Regions from separate parts of the Mesorhizobium sp. M0119 genome, predicted to be linked through region 1. Evidence: predicted binding sites of a transcription regulator. Region 1 holds the regulator's gene; the other holds the start of a gene.
What was found. The regulator HrcA, encoded in region 1, represses chaperone genes, less so after heat shock. The targets are predictions, from matches to a motif close to GTTAGCACTCNCNNNNNGNGAGTGCTAAC.
Positions count from the first base shown of each region.

Region 2: the regulator HrcA is predicted to act here: its motif matches at 2,433-2,461, upstream of NKJ40_RS15545 (co-chaperone GroES).

Region 1 covers NZ_JAMYTU010000061.1:14,525-18,940, reverse strand. The annotation lists gene NKJ40_RS29590 (VOC family protein) at 1-79, opposite strand, end outside; gene rph (ribonuclease PH) at 113-829, opposite strand; gene hrcA (heat-inducible transcriptional repressor HrcA) at 962-2,074, shown strand; gene NKJ40_RS29575 (hypothetical protein) at 2,108-2,305, shown strand; gene NKJ40_RS29570 (PQQ-dependent sugar dehydrogenase) at 2,405-3,760, shown strand; gene NKJ40_RS29565 (LysE family translocator) at 3,848-4,416, shown strand, end outside.
Region 2 covers NZ_JAMYTU010000014.1:47,409-51,824, reverse strand. The annotation lists gene NKJ40_RS15560 (4a-hydroxytetrahydrobiopterin dehydratase) at 1-202, opposite strand, end outside; partial or broken gene NKJ40_RS15555 (NADH-quinone oxidoreductase subunit D-related protein) at 252-326, opposite strand; gene groL (chaperonin GroEL) at 369-2,012, opposite strand; gene NKJ40_RS15545 (co-chaperone GroES) at 2,063-2,377, opposite strand; gene NKJ40_RS15540 (hypothetical protein) at 3,011-3,448, opposite strand; partial or broken gene NKJ40_RS15535 (IS6 family transposase) at 3,753-3,877, opposite strand.

The DNA.
Region 1 (4,416 bases):
GCACGCCCGAATAGAACCGTTCCGCGGCAGCAAGATCCGTCACGTAGAGTGCTGATTCCAGGATTGCGGAAGGGGTCACAGGATCGTCAACCTCATCGTCATAAACTAAAGATCAGTCCACGGCCATCTGCTGCAGGCTGACCAGGCGCTGAATGCCCTTCTTGGCCAAGACCATCAGCGCCGCGAACTGCTCTTCCGAGAACGGCTCGCCCTCGGCCGTGCCCTGGATCTCGACGATACCGCCCTTGCCGGTCATGACGAAATTGGCGTCGGTGCCGGCCGAGGAATCCTCGATGTAGTCGAGATCGATGACCGGCTGGCCATCATGGATGCCGCAGGAGATCGCCGCAACGTGATCCTTCAGCACCTTGCCAAGGCTCGCCATCTGGCGGACTTCCATCCAGCGCAGGCAATCGTAAAGCGCCACCCAGCCGCCGGTGATCGAAGCGGTGCGCGTGCCGCCGTCGGCCTGGATCACGTCGCAGTCGACGGTGATCTGCTGCTCGCCGAGCGCCTGCAGATCGACCACGGCGCGCAGGGAGCGGCCGATCAGCCGCTGGATTTCCAGCGTGCGGCCGCCTTGTTTGCCGGCCGAAGCCTCGCGGCGCATGCGCTCGCCGGTCGAGCGCGGCAGCATGCCATATTCCGCCGTCACCCAGCCCTTGCCGGAATTGCGCATCCAGCCCGGCACCTTTTCCTCCAGGCTGGCCGTACACAGCACATGCGTGTCGCCAAACTTCACCAGGCACGAGCCTTCCGCATGCTTGGAGACGCCGCGCTCGAAGGAGATGGGGCGCATTTCGTCGAATTGGCGTTTGGAAGGGCGCATTCAGGCTTCTTTCTTTCTTCGGAATCTTGGCCGGGCTTGTAGCCGCACGGGGCGCTAGGCGCAAAGGAAAATGGACCGGTTGCGCCGCCGCCGCGGAAGTCTATATCTTCGGGGCGGAGGTTTTTGGCTCGAATGACCAAGGCAGTCGATCCCGGTTCGCAATCGCACGTGCTTCCGTCGCACGCGCTGCAATCGCCCGCGCTTCAATCGCTCGACATGCGTTCGCGCGACATCTTTCGGCGCATCGTCGATTCCTATTTGAAGGATGGCGAGCCGGTCGGTTCGCGCAGCCTGTCGCGCATCCTGCCGTCGTCGCTGTCGCCGGCCACCATCCGCAACGTGATGAGCGACCTTGAGCATCTCGGCCTGATCTATGCGCCGCACATTTCGGCCGGCCGGCTGCCGACCCAGGCAGGCCTGCGCTTCTTTGTCGATGCTTTCATGGAACTGGGTGACCTCTCCGACGAGGAGCGCCGCACCATTGAGGCGCAGGTGCGCGCCTCCGGCTCGGGCGCGACGCTGGAGCATATGCTGACCGAGGCCAGCCAGATGCTGTCCGGCATGTCGCGCGGCGCCGGCCTCGTGCTCGCCGCCAAGAACGAGGTGGCGCTGAAGCACATCGAATTCATCCAGCTCGAGCCGACCAAGGCGCTGGCCGTGCTGGTCTCGCAGAACGGCGACGTCGAAAATCGCGTCATCGATCTGCCCGCCGGCATCACCGTCTCGCAATTGCACGAAGCCTCCAACTTCCTCAACGCCCATATCCGCGGCCGCACCCTGGCCGAGGCGCGGGTCGAGATCGCCCGCATCAAGGAAGAGACCAGGGCAGCCCTCGACACGCTGTCGCAGGATCTGGTCGAGAAGGGCCTGGCGGTCTGGGCAGGCGCCGAAAGCGGCGTGCCTGGGCGGCTTATCGTGCGCGGCCGCGCCAATCTCCTGGAAAACGTCACCGCCCAGGCCGACATAGAATTGCTGCGGCATCTGTTCGAGGATCTGGAGACGCAGGATGGGCTGATCCAGCTCCTCGACCTCGCCGAGGAAGGTCCGGGGGTGCGCATCTTCATCGGTTCGGAAAACAAGCTGTTTTCGCTGTCTGGCTCCTCGCTGGTGGTGGCACCCTATCGCGACAAGGACGCGCGCGTCGTCGGTGCGCTCGGCGTCATCGGGCCGACGCGGCTGAACTATGCCCGCATAGTACCGATGGTCGACTATACCGCGCAGCTGATTTCGCGCATGCTGCGCTAGGAGCCGCCGCGGCCTGCCGCAAGGAGAAAAAGAATGGCGCTGGAATCGTTCAAGGCCCAGATTAGCCTGCTGCTCGAGGAAATGGTCAATCAGCCTGAGGATCAGCACGAGGTGCAAGAGCAGTTGCGTGAGAAGCTGCAAGAGATGCGGGCCATGGGCCTGCCGCTGCCGGCCGATCTGGTCGCGCTGGAAAAGCGCCTTGATGAGGATTTCTACGCCTCTGGCAACTGAAGGGGTTCGGCTTCAAATCCTCGTGTTCCGGACGACCGCTTGGAACGACCAATGCCTCATTCCGTTTGCCCTCTTCGAGGCGAATCCCGGAGGACGTTGATGACCCGATCTGGCGGCTTTGCGGCCATTGCCGCTGCTCTCCTTGTCGCGACACCGGCATCCGCCCAGCAGTCGGATCAGAAGGTGCTCAAAGGCGAAGCAGCTTTTGGCGATTGGCACGCCGACAGGCCTGGCGTCCGCCGCCTGATCGGGCCGCAAGACATGCCGGCAGCCGACCCCGCTCAATCCGCTTCGAACGGCGCCGGCGTGGCGGAGCGGCCCGAAAGCGCCAAGCCAGAATTGCCTCCGGGCTTTTCGGCCGAAATGATCGCCTCCGGACTCTATAATCCGCGCGTCGTTCGCGCCGCTCCGAACGGCGACCTGTTCATCGCCAACGGCCATGCCGACCAAATACGCGTCTACCGTCTGGCCGAGGGCCGCGCCAAACCCATCGAGAAAGCGATTTTCGCCAAGGGCCTCAACTATCCATATGGCATCGCCTTCTATCCGCCAGGGGACAAGCCGCAATGGGTCTATGTCGCAAACAGCGACAGCATCGTCCGCTTCCCCTATCGCGACGGTGACCTAAAGGCGTCCGGTAAACCAGAAACCATTGTCGCCAAAATCCCGTCGGGCGGTCACTCGACCCGTGACATCGCCTTCTCGCCTGACGGCAAGACCCTTTTTTTATCGGTTGGCTCGGACTCGAATGTCGCCGAGGACATGGACAAGCAACCCGATGGCGGCCTCGACGCCTGGGCGAAATCAAAGCCGCTCGGTGCAACGTGGGGCTCCGAGGAAGGCCGTGCCGATGTGCTCGCCTTTGACCCGGATGGGAAAAATTCCCGAACTGTCGCCACCGGCCTGCGCAACTGCACGGGCATGACGGTGCAGCCCGCCAGCGGCGCGTTGTGGTGCGTCGTCAACGAGCGCGACGAGCTCGGCGACAATGTGCCGTTCGAATTTGCAACTGAAGTCAAGGACGGTGCGTTCTATGGTTGGCCTTGGTACTACATCGGCAATAACGAGGATCCGCGCCATCAGGGCGAGCGGCCAGACCTCGCCGGCAAGGCCACTGTCCCCGATGTATTGATGCAGGCGCATTCGGCGCCGATGAACATAGCCTTCTACGACGGCAAGAACTTTCCGACGGATTACCAGGGTGACGCTTTCGTCACCATGCATGGTTCGTGGAACCGTGGCGCCAGGACCGGCTACAAGGTGGTGAGGCTCAAATTCAGGGATGGCAAGCCGACCGGCGAATATGAGGACTTCATGACCGGCTTCGTTATCTCGAACGACGCCGTCTGGGGCCGCCCGGTCGGTGTTGCGATGGCCAAGGACGGCTCCCTGATCGTCACAGACGACGGTAACGGCACCATCTGGCGCGTTACCTACGAAGACGGCCGCTCCTGAACGGCGGTGTCGCCTGCTGCGCTGGCGCAATCGAATCCGGGCCGAGGGAATTCACCCAACTTCAACATCGTGCCACAAGCGCGAATCATGACGCTCACCGGATTCCTCGCCTATAGCGCCGCCCTCGGCATCGCCGCAGCCATCCCCGGCCCAGGCGTCACCGCGCTTGTTGCGCGTGCGCTGGGTTCCGGCTTCCGCTCGTCGCTGGCCATGTCGTTCGGGCTGATACTCGGCGACCTGACCTATTTGACTGCCGTGGTCCTCGGCCTGGCTTTCGTCGCACAAACTTTCGGCATGGTCTTCCTGGCCATCAAATGGCTGGGCGTCGCCTACCTCGCTTTTCTTGGCTGGCGTTTCTGGACGAGCGGCATCACGCCCGAAACGGTGGAGGCAAAGAAAGGCAAGGGCGGCTTGGCATCCAGCTTTGTAGCCGGTCTCGCCGTCACACTCGGCAATCCGAAGACGATGATCTTCTATCTTGCCATCACCCCGACCATCGTCGATCTGAAGGCGATCACGCTGGTCGACTACGCGATCCTTGTCGCGCTCACCATCGTCGTCCTGCTCGTGGTGCTGGTGCCCTATCTGGCGCTGGCGGCCAAGGCGCGCTGGTTCCTGAAGTCGCCGCGGGCGCTGAGGGCACTCAACCGCACCGC
Region 2 (4,416 bases), on a different contig from region 1:
CGGCGAGCTCACCGATCTCCTGAACAAGGGTGAGCGCGTCCCGGAAATTGCGGCATCGAAAGCTCCGCTGGATGCGGTGGGCATCGTCACCCAGCTCCCAATCAGGAGCCTGTGCCTGGAACCGTTGGGCTTCATCACGCGTGAGCGGCGGGACGCCGCCGCGACAAGGCGTACATGTTTTCTCGGCAAGAGTGTCGGTCATGTTCTTGTCTCCAAGACCATTTTTAGCAGCAAATACGACAGCGACGAGCCTATCGATCGATCTCCCCGAACACGATGTCGAGCGAACCGATGATCGCCGAGATATCGGCTCGCATGTGCCCGCGTCGCTGGCCTTCCGTCGTCCTGGCTATAGTCTCAGGCGCCGCTCAGTAGTCCATTCCGCCCATTCCGCCCATACCTCCCGCGCCACCCATAGCGGGCGAAACCTTCTGCGGAATGTCCGCGATCATTGCTTCAGCGGTGATCAGGAGCGCGGCAATCGAGCCGGCATCCTGCAGGGCCGTCCGAACGACCTTGGCGGGGTCGACGATACCGGCCTTGATCATGTCGACATAGACTTCGTTCTGGGCGTCGAAGCCCTGGTTGTGATCCTTGCTGTCGGAGAGCTTGCCGACGACGATCGAACCTTCAACGCCGGAATTCTCGGCAATCTGGCGGATCGGGGCTTCAAGTGCTCTCAGCACAATCGAAATACCTGCCGTCATATCAGCATTCGCGCCAGTAAGCTCAGTCAAAGCTGCCTTGGCGCGCAAAAGCGCAACACCGCCGCCGGCAACGATGCCTTCTTCCACGGCTGCACGAGTGGCGTTCAGCGCATCATCGATGCGGTCCTTCTTTTCCTTGACTTCCGTCTCGGTCGCGCCGCCGACGCGAATGACAGCAACGCCGCCAGCCAGCTTGGCGAGACGTTCCTGGAGTTTCTCCTTGTCGTAATCCGAGGACGTTTCCTCGATCTGCAACTTGATCTGCTGGACGCGCGCCTGGATGGTGGCTTTCTCGCCGGCGCCGTCGATGATCGTCGTCGTATCCTTCTCGATGAGCACGCGCTTAGCCCGCCCGAGCATGTCGATCGTGACGTTCTCGAGTTTGATGCCGAGATCCTCGGAAATCATCTGTCCGGCGGTGAGCACGGCGATGTCTTCCAGCATCGCCTTGCGCCGGTCACCGAAGCCTGGCGCCTTGACGGCTGCGACCTTGAGGCCGCCGCGCAGCTTATTGACGACCAGCGTCGCCAGCGCCTCGCCTTCGACGTCTTCCGAGATGATCAGCAGCGGCTTACCGCTTTGCACCACAGCTTCGAGGATCGGCAGCAACGCCTGCAAATTGCCGAGCTTCTTCTCATGGATGAGCACGTAAGGGTCCTCCAGCTCGGCGCGCATTTTTTCGGCATTGGTGACGAAATAGGGCGAGAGATAGCCACGGTCGAACTGCATGCCTTCGACGACATCGAGTTCGGTTTCGGCGGTCTTGGCTTCTTCGACGGTGATCACGCCGTCATTGCCGACCTTGTCCATCGCCTTGGCGATCATGGCGCCGACCGACGCGTCGCCATTGGCGGCAATCGTGCCGACCTGGGCGATCTCGTCCGAAGATTTGACTTTCCTGGCCCTGGCTTGAATGTCCTTCACCACAGCAGCCACAGCAAGGTCGATGCCGCGCTTGAGGTCCATCGGGTTCATGCCCGCGGCAACGAATTTGGCACCTTCGCGCAGGATGGAAGCGGCCAGCACCGTGGCTGTCGTCGTGCCGTCGCCGGCGAGGTCGTTGGTCTTCGAGGCCACTTCGCGCACCATCTGGGCGCCCATGTTCTCGAACTTGTCGGCAAGCTCGATTTCCTTGGCGACGGCGACACCATCCTTGGTGATGCGCGGCGCGCCATAGGCCTTGTCGATGACGACATTGCGGCCTTTGGGGCCGAGCGTCACCTTGACGGCGTTGTTCAGAATTTCGACGCCGCGAAGCATCCGGTCGCGGGCATCGGTAGCGAATTTGATTTCCTTGGCAGACATGATTTTACGTCCAGTTCAGTCTTGAAATTGCGGGATCGGAAATCGCCCGGTCAGGCGGCTTTCTTGGCCGCTTTGGTCTTCTCGACGATGCCCAAAATGTCGCTCTCCTTCATGATCAGGAGGTCCTCGCCGTCGATCTTGACCTCGGTGCCGGACCATTGGCCGAACAGGATGAGATCGCCGGCCTTGACGTCGAGCGGGATCAGCTTGCCGCTCTCGTCACGCGAGCCCGGGCCCACGGCGATCACTTCGCCTTCCCGAGGCTTTTCCTTGGCGGTGTCGGGAATAATGATCCCGCCCTTGGATTTGGTATCGCCTTCCGCGCGCCGAATGACGACGCGGTCGTGGAGTGGCCGGAATTTCATTGGGGGTTCTTTCTGCCGCCGCACATAGAGCGACTGCAACACTTAACGTAGCCCCTTTGGCACTCGAATGATAGGAGTGCCAAATTTTTAATTCCTCAAACCGAAAATATTTGAAATGTAAATCAGTCGTTGTTACCGGCGCTTTTGGCCGTCCGAAAGGCGGAGCCATAAGCAATTTTATTGTAATTCATCCCTCTTAATTTTGCCGACAACAGCTATATTAATCCGCAATTACGAACCAAACCTATTGAGCCTTGATTGAATGTGCATCGAGAGATATATGCAGTTCGCGAAAATTTGGCACGATTTGGCTTTCCCGGTCCCGATCGACATAGGTCCGCGACCTTCGACCCACCATGAAGCATCGAATTTTCGACAGCGAATGTATAGCGCTTATCCGGCGCGCATGTCGCTCTGTTCGAGCCTTTGAACCACGGCGCTGACCACGGATGTACTGGCAGCATTGGGATCTTTCCGGTTCGGATGGAAAAGATGCAGGTCGGCGTGCTCCTGCGGAAAGCCGCACCCCCTCATGCAACGCAGCCTCCCCGCGTGGGGAGCGCTTGCCTGCGCTACGGCGGCGGCTTTCCATGCGAGCCGCTTCAAAAATGATGCTGCGAAACGGCTCCGGCTTTATCCGACGAACGCCTCACGCATCCGAGCGAACATGCCGGGCTGTCTCCCGGCAATCGCCGCACGGATGTGACGGGCGGCCGTTACGGCGCTCACCGTCGCGCCGAAATGACAATAGCAGATGATCTCATGCAATTGCTTGTCGGTCAGTTCGAAGAACCGCTTCGCTTCGCCGCAGTTGTCGTTTTCCAACCCGGCGGCGCGGAGGACAGGATCCTCGAAAGCGACTGAGATCGGCGAGCCGTCGCCGCGCATGGCCCCGCGTGATCTAACCGGCTGATACTCGGTCTGGTGTAGCGTCGAGAGTCGCCGGTCAGGGTTCCGTTCAAGGAGCTCCGCCCAGCGTTCAAGACGTTCGCTGCGCGACATGGCCTGGCGCAGGTAGTCCTGATCGATCTCGGCGACAATCTGCAGTTGCTCAAGCGTCTGGTGCTTCATTTTAGCCTCCTATTCGGACGATAGTTGGCCCACCCATATCCTTCTTATACCTGCGGCCAGCGTGACTCCGACCGATCGTGAAGTCCAATCACGATGATGCTGGGAGGGCTTCCCCCCACGAAAATGCGGAGGCTTTGCAAAGATCCGGCCATTAATTTGGCGAACGCGGTCAAATGCGCGGCTGTTCGACGATGTCGGTCTGGAGTCCGTGCCGATCGAGCTGATCGACGGGCAGAGTCTGTGCTGGAGTAGCCCGGCTCCATCGCTGGCCGGGCAGCGGGATCAAGCGAGTGGCAGTTTAGCTTCGAAACCGCCGAAGGCCGGGCTGATGCGAGTTCTCCGCCCGGTCGTTGGGCCCTTGTGGCTCCAGTGTACGACTTCCGGCATGACCTGGCGCCTGGCTACTCCGTAGGATCGCAGTTTGTCCGTGTCGAAACCATTATCGAAGTTACCCGGCCCGATGGCGGTGTGTTGCGGATTGCGCAATCCAAGGACCGGTCCGTCCATCAACCAACAAGTTGAGCCGAAGCCATCTCAAAAACGGTCCAGGCTGTGCGTCGTCAGGATGGTAGCCGAACCAGCGAAACAGCCAATCAGGTGTCCCTTCCTTCGACCTTTAGAGACTGAGCAGTCAGCTGCCGCCAAGCGAGAATGACGATCGCTCTCACTGCTGCGGCGCTGGTATCGGTGTGCCGCCAAACCAACCAGCCGCATACGCAATCATGACCAATACCACGATCACGGATACCACGCCGTACTAGAGGCGCCTGTCCTTGAGATCCATCGTTACCTCCTGCCCGCTACGTGTTGGCCACTGGGCGAATTCCTTGAGCCTTTGGCCGTCATTTCCCAGATGAGCGACCCATTTGCCCTCTGGTAGGCACACAGTAGGCTGGATAAGGGGTCTTTGAGAAGCGCGCAATACGACCTCGCCGGCATGACCGCCAGCGGCTGCGACCGGCGGCTGC